DNA from 2 places in the Streptomyces sp. YPW6 genome. Region 1 is predicted to be linked to the other one. Evidence: riboswitches for the same ligand, from Rfam matches in the RefSeq annotation. Region 1 holds a riboswitch; the other holds the start of a gene.

Region 1 (4,203 bases):
GGGCGGGGTGCTCGATGCGCCCGCAGGGGCCGTGCCCGGCCCCTGGCATGATCGGCGGACATGGCAGACTCCAGCGACGCGCTCCGGCACATCCTCGTCATCGGCATGGGCGCCGGCGACCCCGACCACCTGACCCTCGCCGCGGTGAAGGCCATGCGCCGGGCCGACGTCTTCTTCGTGCTCGGCAAGGGCCGGGAGAAGGAGTCCCTGACCCGGCTGCGGCGCGACATCCTCGACGAACACCTCACCGGCCCCTACCGCGTGGTGGAGGCCGACGATCCGTGGCGCGACCGCACCCAGGACGATGCCGTGCGCTACACCGAGGCGGTGCACGACTGGCGTCACCGCCGCGCCGACATCTGCGAACGCCTGATCATCGAGGAGCTCGCACCGGGGCGGTGCGGAGCCTTCCTGGTGTGGGGCGACCCGGCCCTGTACGACAGCACGCTCGCGATCCTCGACGACATCCGGGAACGTGGCACCGTGGAATTCGGCCACGAAGTGATCCCCGGCATCAGCAGCGTCTCCGCCCTCGCCGCCCGGCACCGCGTCACCCTCAACCAGGTCGGCCGCCCCGTCCGCATCACGCCCGGCAGACGGCTGGCCCAGGGCTTCCCCGAGGACGACAGCGACATCGTCGTGATGCTCGACGGCCAGGAGAGCTTCACCCGTCTGACGGGCCGGGGCCTGTGGATCCACTGGGGCGCGTACATCGGGACCCCCGACGAGATCCTTCTCTCCGGGCCGCTCGACGAGGTGGCCGGAGAGATCAGCCGGCTGCGCGGGGAGGCCCGCCGACGCCACGGCTGGATCATGGACACCTATCTGCTGCGCCGGGGGCCTTCCGGCGGGAGGGCGGCGGGCGAGGCGGAGGCGGCGGGCCGCCCGGCGGACGGCGCGGACGGTTCGGTGGGCGGCCCGCTCGGCTGACCGGCCGGGGTCAGCGCCGGGACTCGTGTTCCCTGATGACGCCCAGTCCATGACCGAGGCTCGGGCACTCGGCGCTCAGGTCGTCGCCCCGCACGAGGTAGTTGTCGACCCGGCCGTCCGTCGGCCGCTCGACGGCGCGATACTGCGTGCCGTTCACGGTGATCGTCCAGTCGTCGCCGTCCTGGGCCCACCCAACTGTCTTCTTCATATGACGTTTTCCGTTCCTCGATCGGCCCTGCCGGGGATCGGCAGGGCCGTGTAGTGGGAAGAAGAACGGCCTGTGACGCTCCGTGGTTCCGCATTCCCCTACGCCATTCGGTTACATCTGGGTCACTGCCTCCGCACAGTCGAGACGACCGGCCTGACCGGCGGTCAGGGAGCGGATGACGAACAGCCGAACGACCGGGGAACCTGTGACGCCCGCCATCGGTCCGGCGCTCGGGCGGACCGATGGCGGGCGTCGGACCGAGGCCAGGGTTGCCGGCGCCGTCGGTCCGACGACGTCAGCCGCGGGCGTCAGCCACGGGCGGCCGGAAAGGACCACCCCGTGTCTCACCTCACGGTCCGAAGTATGAACAGCGGTGTGCGTCCGGCGGTGCTCCCCTTAGGGTGGCCCGTGCAGCTGGTTCGCCCTGTCCGCCAGACAGGGCGTCGTAAGAGGGAACCCGGTGGGAATCCGGGACTGCCCCGCAGCGGTGAGTGGGAACGACCGCCGTCATACGCACTGGGCCCGACCGGGTCCGGGAAGCGACGGCCACTAGGTGTCTGCCCCGGCAGACGTGCCCGCGAGTCCGAAGACCTGCCCGTTGCCCGCACGCGACCGTTCGCGTGCGGAGATCTCGGTGACCTCGTGGGCGGGTCGGCGGAACGGTCAGGTGGACGGGCACGCTGCGACGTGCCCCGGTGTCCGCCCGACACGTCATCCCTTCGCGTCCGCGTCCCGTCCCGGGATCTGCGTCGCAGACACGCTCGCGAAGGAGAGTCACGTGACAGCGAAGCCCGCAGCCGCGGCAGCACGGGCCACCGTGTACGGCTACCCCCGCCAGGGTCGGAACCGTGAACTGAAGAAGGCCGTCGAGGGCTACTGGAAGGGCCGCGTCGACGCGGACACCCTCCGGCGGACCGCCGCCGAACTGCGCCGCGGAACCTGGCAGCAGCTCGCCGAGGCCGGCGTCCACGACGTGCCGACCGGTGATTTCTCGTACTACGACCACGTCCTGGACACCAGCGTCATGGTCGGCGCCGTCCCCGCACGGCACCGTGCGGCGGTCCACGCGGACGCCCTCGACGGCTACTTCGCCATGGCCCGCGGTACGCAGGACGTCGCGCCGCTGGAGATGACGAAGTGGTTCGACACCAACTACCACTATCTGGTGCCGGAGTTGGGCCCGGACACCGTGTTCACCGCCGACTCGGCCAAGCAGGTCGCCGAGTTCAGGGAGGCCCTCGCGCTCGGCCACACCCCGCGCCCGGTCCTCGTCGGCCCCGTCACCTACCTCCTGCTCGCCAAGGCGGCCCCCGGTGTGGCCGACGGCTTCGAGCCGCTGACCCTGCTGGACCGTCTGCTGCCCGTGTACGCCGAGGTCCTCGCCGACCTGCGGGCGGCCGGCGCCGAGTGGGTCCAGCTGGACGAGCCCGCCCTCGTCCAGGACCGCACCCCGGCCGAGCTGAACGCCGCCGCCCGCGCCTACCGCGACCTCGGCGGACTCACCGACCGGCCCAAGCTGCTGGTCGCCTCCTACTTCGGGCGGCTCGGCGAGGCGCTCGCCGTCCTCGCCAAGGCCCCCGTCGACGGCCTCGCCCTCGACTTCACCGAGACCGGTGCGGGCAACCTCGACGATCTCGCGGCCGCCGGCGGGCTGCCCGGCAAGCGGCTGGTCGCCGGCGTCGTCAACGGCCGCAACATCTGGATCAACGACTACGAGAAGTCCCTCGCCACCCTCGGCACCCTGCTCGGCCTCGCCGACCAGGTCGACGTCTCCGCCTCCTGCTCCCTGCTGCATGTCCCGCTGGACGCGAAGGCCGAGCACGGCATCGACCCGCAGATCGCCCGCTGGCTCTCCTTCGCCGAGCAGAAGACCGAGGAGATCGTCGTCCTGGCCCGCGCTCTGGCCTCCGGCACGGACGCCATCGCGGCCGAACTCGCCGCGAACCGGGCCGACCTGGCATCCCGCACCGATGCCGCGATCACCCGTGACCCGGCCGTACGCGCCCGAACGGCGGCCATCACCGACGCGGACGGCCGACGCTCCCAGCCCTACGCCGAGCGGACCCTCGCCCAGCGGTCCCACCTCGGGCTGCCGTTGCTGCCGACCACCACCATCGGCTCGTTCCCGCAGACCACCGAACTGCGCACCGCGCGGGCCGACGTGCGAGCGGGCCGGATCGACGCGGCCGGATACGAGGAACGCATCAAGGACGAGATCCGCGAGGTCCTCTCCTTCCAGGAGAAGGCCGGGATCGACGTCCTGGTGCACGGCGAGCCCGAACGCAACGACATGGTCCAGTACTTCGCCGAACAGCTCACCGGCTACCTCGCCACCCAGCACGGCTGGGTGCAGTCCTACGGCACCCGCTACGTCCGCCCACCGGTCCTCGCCGGGGACATCTCGCGCCCCGGGCCCATGACCGTGCGCTGGACCGCGTACGCGCAGTCGCTCACCGACCGCCCGGTCAAGGGCATGCTCACCGGGCCGGTCACCATGCTCGCCTGGTCCTTCGTCCGCGACGACCAGCCACTGGGCGAGACCGCCCGCCAGGTCGCCCTCGCCCTGCGCGACGAGGTGAACGACCTGGAGGCGAACGGCACGTCGGTGATCCAGGTCGACGAACCCGCGCTGCGCGAGACGCTCCCGCTGCGGGCCGCCGACCACGCCGCGTACCTTCAGTGGGCGACGGAGTCCTTCCGGCTGGCCACCGCCGGGGTACGGCCGGACACCCAGATCCACACCCACATGTGCTACGCGGAGTTCGGCGACATCGTCCAGGCCATCGACGACCTCGACGCCGACGTCATCAGCCTGGAGGCCGCCCGCTCCCACATGCAGGTCGCCCGCGAACTGGCCGCCCACGGCTACCCGCGCGAGGCCGGGCCCGGCGTCTACGACATCCACTCACCCCGCGTCCCCGGCGCCGAGGAGGCAGCGGCCCTGCTGCGCAAGGGACTTGAGGCCATCCCCGCGCAACGTCTGTGGGTGAACCCCGACTGCGGCCTGAAGACCCGCGGCTGGCCCGAGACCCGGGCCTCCCTGGAGAACCTGGTCGCCGCAGCCC
Region 2 (4,203 bases), 530 kb from region 1:
TGCCCAGACTGTCCCGGTGGAGCACCTCCCCGTCGTGCAGCCAGCTGACGGTCTGGAGGCCCATGTGCGGATGCGGCGGGACCTGCATCCCCGGCTCGTCGGCGATGTCGTCGGGGCCGTAGTGATCCACGAAGGCCCACGCGCCCACCATGCGCCGTCCGAGGTTGGGCAGGAGACGGCGGACCTCGGTGGACTCGCCCAGCCGGACGCGGCGGGGAGCCAGAAGCTCACGCACGGGCTCGGCGACGACGAAACCCCGTCCTCCGCAGATGGAGGGCGTGGCCTGGCGATCGAGATTACTCATGGCGCTCAACCTATTCCCGTAGGGGCGTGGCGGACCGGGTACCACGCCGAAGTTTAGTGGAATGTTCAACTAGTGTGCGGTGTTGTCATGGCTGAACGTACGGCGGGGCGGTCCGGAGGCGGCCCGCACCACACGAAGGAGGACAGGGTGAGCGAGACCGAGACCTACTACGAGTTCGGCACCGCCGCCGACCGGTGGGACCGCGCGCAGATGTTCTTCGAGGCGAAGGAGTACCTGACGGCCGCGCGCATCCTGGGCGGACTCGTCGAGGAAGCGCCGGAGCAGGTCGCGCCGCGGCTGCTGCTGGCCCGCTCCTACTACCACTCCGCCCGGCTGGGAAAGGCGGAGGGGGAACTGCGCAGGATCCTGGAGCTGGACCCGGTGGAGACGTACGCGCACCTCATGCTGGGCCGGACGCTGGAACGCCAGGGGCGCGGCGCCGAAGCGGCACCGCACCTGCGGATGGCCGCGGCCCTCGTCGGTGACTTCGGCCCCGGTGCCGAACACTCCTGAGTGTTCGCGCACTTCCGCCTGCCGGGTCCGCACCCCTCGGTGCGGGCCCGGCCTCCGATGACGCCCGGACTCCCGGGCGCACCACGCCTCGACCGGCCCTCTCGGGCTTCCGGATCAGGCGCCCGGGCGGGCGTTCGCCACCCGGTCGAGCCACTCCTTCATCAGCGCGGCCTCGGCGGTGCTCAGCCCCGCCCCGTGCTCCTTCCGCAGGAGGGCGCTCAACCGGGCCACTGCCGTAGCACCGCTACGCCCTCCGCACCTCGCCCATCCGCTGTGGGGCCACCGGCCGGACCCGCCGAGCGCACCTTCGGGTGGCGCGACGCCGCCGCGGTGAACGGCGGTCGCGGGGAAGCTCCCCCTCGGCCTGGACGGCCGGCGGCAGTCGCCTGCGCGCGAGGATCTCGGACCGCAGGGTGCACGACAGAACCCGCCGGATGCTCCCCGGCGGGTTCTGACGTGCAGGCCGTACGCGATCGCGTCGGTACGGCTCAGCTCACCGCACTCGCGGCCCGCGGTGCCGCCGCACGCCCGACGGGCGTCAGCAGCCGGTCGGTGAGGTAACCGAAGACGATGCCGAAGGTGCTCCACAGCGTCGCCTGGACCGCCAGCGTCGAGAGCCGGAACTCCCACAGCAGGGTCGCCGGGAAGTCCTTGCCCACCTCGTCGAAGGAGGGCAGGAAGGCGTAGGCGAGACCGATCAGCAGGATGAATCCGGCGACGGCCGCGATGCTCGCGTTCCAGTTGCCCAGGCGGGGTGCGAGCCGCTTGCCGACGATGACGGCGGCGACGGCCAGCAGCACACTGAGGGCGATCATCAGGAAGAACAAGGCGGTACGCCGGCCGATGGTGTCCGGGTTGCCGACGGCGGGCGGATTCGCCGGGTACTTGAGGAACGGCACGACGTAGACCGTGAGCAGGGCGGCACCCGCGATCAGCGCCGCCGTGGCCCGGGGGCCGAACCCGCCGATGCGGCCCAGTGCGTAGCAGAACACGAGGGCTGCGACACCGCCCGCCGCGACGCCGAAGACGAGGACGCCGGTGGCGAGTCCGCCGGTGGCCTGCATGGTGCGGCTGACCAACTCCTCGCCGCCGCCGTGGTCATGGCTGTGCGCCTCTTCGAGAGCGATGGCCGCGTCCACCTGCGACTCACCGAGGAAGTAGGCCACGACGAGCGCGAGCGCACCCGCGATCAGGCCCGCGAGCATGCCGCGCACGAGCAGGGCTCTGACAGATATGGGGTTCACGATGGTTTCCTGGTTTCTCTTGCTTGCCGCTGCCGGCCGCGTCCGCTGATTCCCCGGCGGACGGTCTGTCCGGCGGGGACTGGTTCCTCCGGCGTCTCAGTGGCAGGGGAAGCCGAGCAGGTGGCGGCCGTCGTGAACCCACTCGTGGACGCCTTCGCCCGAGATGAGTGCGGTGGCGCCCTGTTCGGCGCCGACGAAGTACAGCAGGACGAGCATGAGAATGCCGAAGAAGACCGCCCACGGGGCAAGGGTCTTCGCCGAGATCGGAGTGATCTCGGATGTCCCCGTCGCGGAAACGGCGGACTGTGCCATGGCAGAACCTCCTGTGGGAACACGCGTCCCTGTCGTGGTGCCTCAGACGAAGGTGCCGGGTCTGACTTCCCGCCCGGGGGCGGGTACACAGTGGCGCGACCGTGCCGGATTCTCACCGGACTTCCGTCTCACCCTCGTCATGGTCGACGTGACCATACCGCCTGTACGCGGGCGCCGCCATGGTCGAATGGGAGCGTCTCGGGGGACGGATGCCTTGGGGCGACAGGGCTGTGGGGCCCCTGAGGCGGCAGGGAAGGCTGGGACATGACCGTACGGGTGATGTTGATCTCACCGGCGATGAACGCGGCGCTGCGGGAGGCACGCTTCGACGGCGACTCCCCGCTGGACCGGTCCGGCCGGGCGAGCGCGCGGGCCGCCGCCGGTGCGGTGCCGTCGGGCGGGCTCGCGCTCAGCGGTCCCTCCCGCCGGTGCCGTGAGACCGCCGAGGCCCTCGGTCTGACGGCCCGGACCGAACCGGCCCTGGGCGGCTGGGACCTGGCGGGCTGGGCGGGCCGCCGCCTCGACGAGGTGGCGGCCGCCGAACCCGTGGCGGTGGCCTCCTGGCTCGGCGACCCGTCGGCGGCTCCGCACGGCGGCGAGTCGCTGTGCGACCTGGTGGCCAGGACCGGGACATGGCTGGAATCCCTCGGCGGACCGGGCGCGCCCGGCACGAGCTTCCTGGCGGTGGCGGAGGCCGCCGTCGTCCGGGCGGCGGTCGTCCACGGCCTGCGCCTGCCGGCGGAGGCCTTCTGGCGACTGGACGTCGCCCCGCTGGCCCTGACCGAACTCAGCGGGCGGTCCGGCCGCTGGAACGTGAATCTCGGACGCCCGCTCACCGCTCCCCCGGCCGGCTGACCGCCACGGCCGGCCGTCACCGCCGGACCGGCCCTCGCATCCCACTGCTCCTCAATGGTTGACGTCACGTCAGGAAGCAGCCTTTTTGCGCCAGTCGGGCCGGACCAGCACCACCGTGGCGACGATGTCGTCCTCCACCCGCCAACGCCCGTGCAGCGTCGTCGGCAGGGCCGGATCGGTGAGCAGCAGGCGGGCGGCGAACGTCCCCTCGGCGACGGGGCCGCGCGGTCCGTCACCGCTGCCGGGGACGTCAATGCGACGGAACGTCAGATCTGCTTCGACGAAGTCAAGTTCGAGCCCGGTGACGGGATACCAGGTCTTGAAGACGCTCTCCTTGGCGCTGAACAGGACGCGGTCCCAGTGGATGTCACCCGTACCCTCCGGCAGCGGCGGACCGATCCGCTCGCGCTCGGCGGGCAGGGTCACCAACTCTCTTACGCCGGTCGGGAGCGGGGCGTGCGGCTCGGCGTCGATGCCCAGCGACAGCACGTCCGTCGCACGGGCCAGCGCGGCCGCCCGGTAGCCGGTGCAGTGGGTGAGGGCGCCGACGATTCCCTCGGGCCACAGGGGTCTCCCCCGGTGACCGTGGAGCACGGGCGTGGGCGGCAGACCGAGTCCGGCCATGGCGCGCCGGGCACAGGCGCGGGCCGTCGCGAAGTCGTTCCTGCGCTTGGCCACGCTCTGGGCGATCAGTGCCTCCTCCTCCGGGAAGAGGGCTCCGTCCGGGACGGTCTCCGCGCGGGTGTGCGCCGAGGAGACGTCGGCGGGCAGCAGGAGGTCGATCACGAGGTGGCTCCGGGGGTGCGCGGCTGGGTGGACGGTTCGGCCCCGGTCCGTTCCGGGGAGGCGGGCTCACCCTCGTACGGGAGGATCTGCCGCAGGAGCCCGCGCGGGTGGCCCCGTCGGCGCCACTCCCTGGGGTAGCCGACGGAGACCTCCTCGAAGCGCACCCCGTCGTACCAGGTCGTCCGGGGG

Evidence for each region. Region 1 has a riboswitch for cobalamin ahead of metE (5-methyltetrahydropteroyltriglutamate--homocysteine S-methyltransferase). Riboswitches for the same ligand answer to the same signal wherever they lie in the genome.
Region 2: it holds a riboswitch for cobalamin, as region 1 does, so the genes downstream of both, KME66_RS01885 (CbtB domain-containing protein) here and metE (5-methyltetrahydropteroyltriglutamate--homocysteine S-methyltransferase) in region 1, are expected to answer to the same signal.

What each region holds. Positions count from the first base shown of each region.
Region 1 covers NZ_CP076457.1:956,038-960,240, reverse strand. The annotation lists gene cobF (precorrin-6A synthase (deacetylating)) at 61-930, shown strand; gene KME66_RS04230 (hypothetical protein) at 941-1,138, opposite strand; cobalamin riboswitch at 1,537-1,752, shown strand; gene metE (5-methyltetrahydropteroyltriglutamate--homocysteine S-methyltransferase) at 1,917-4,203, shown strand, end outside.
Region 2 covers NZ_CP076457.1:421,224-425,426, forward strand. The annotation lists gene KME66_RS01865 (pirin family protein) at 1-304, opposite strand, end outside; gene KME66_RS01870 (tetratricopeptide repeat protein) at 452-817, shown strand; partial or broken gene KME66_RS01875 (TetR/AcrR family transcriptional regulator) at 932-1,054, opposite strand; gene KME66_RS01880 (CbtA family protein) at 1,306-2,061, opposite strand; gene KME66_RS01885 (CbtB domain-containing protein) at 2,158-2,373, opposite strand; adenosylcobalamin (AdoCbl) riboswitch at 2,419-2,512, opposite strand; gene KME66_RS01890 (histidine phosphatase family protein) at 2,638-3,228, shown strand; gene KME66_RS01895 (4'-phosphopantetheinyl transferase) at 3,298-4,014, opposite strand; gene KME66_RS01900 (metallophosphoesterase) at 4,011-4,203, opposite strand, start outside.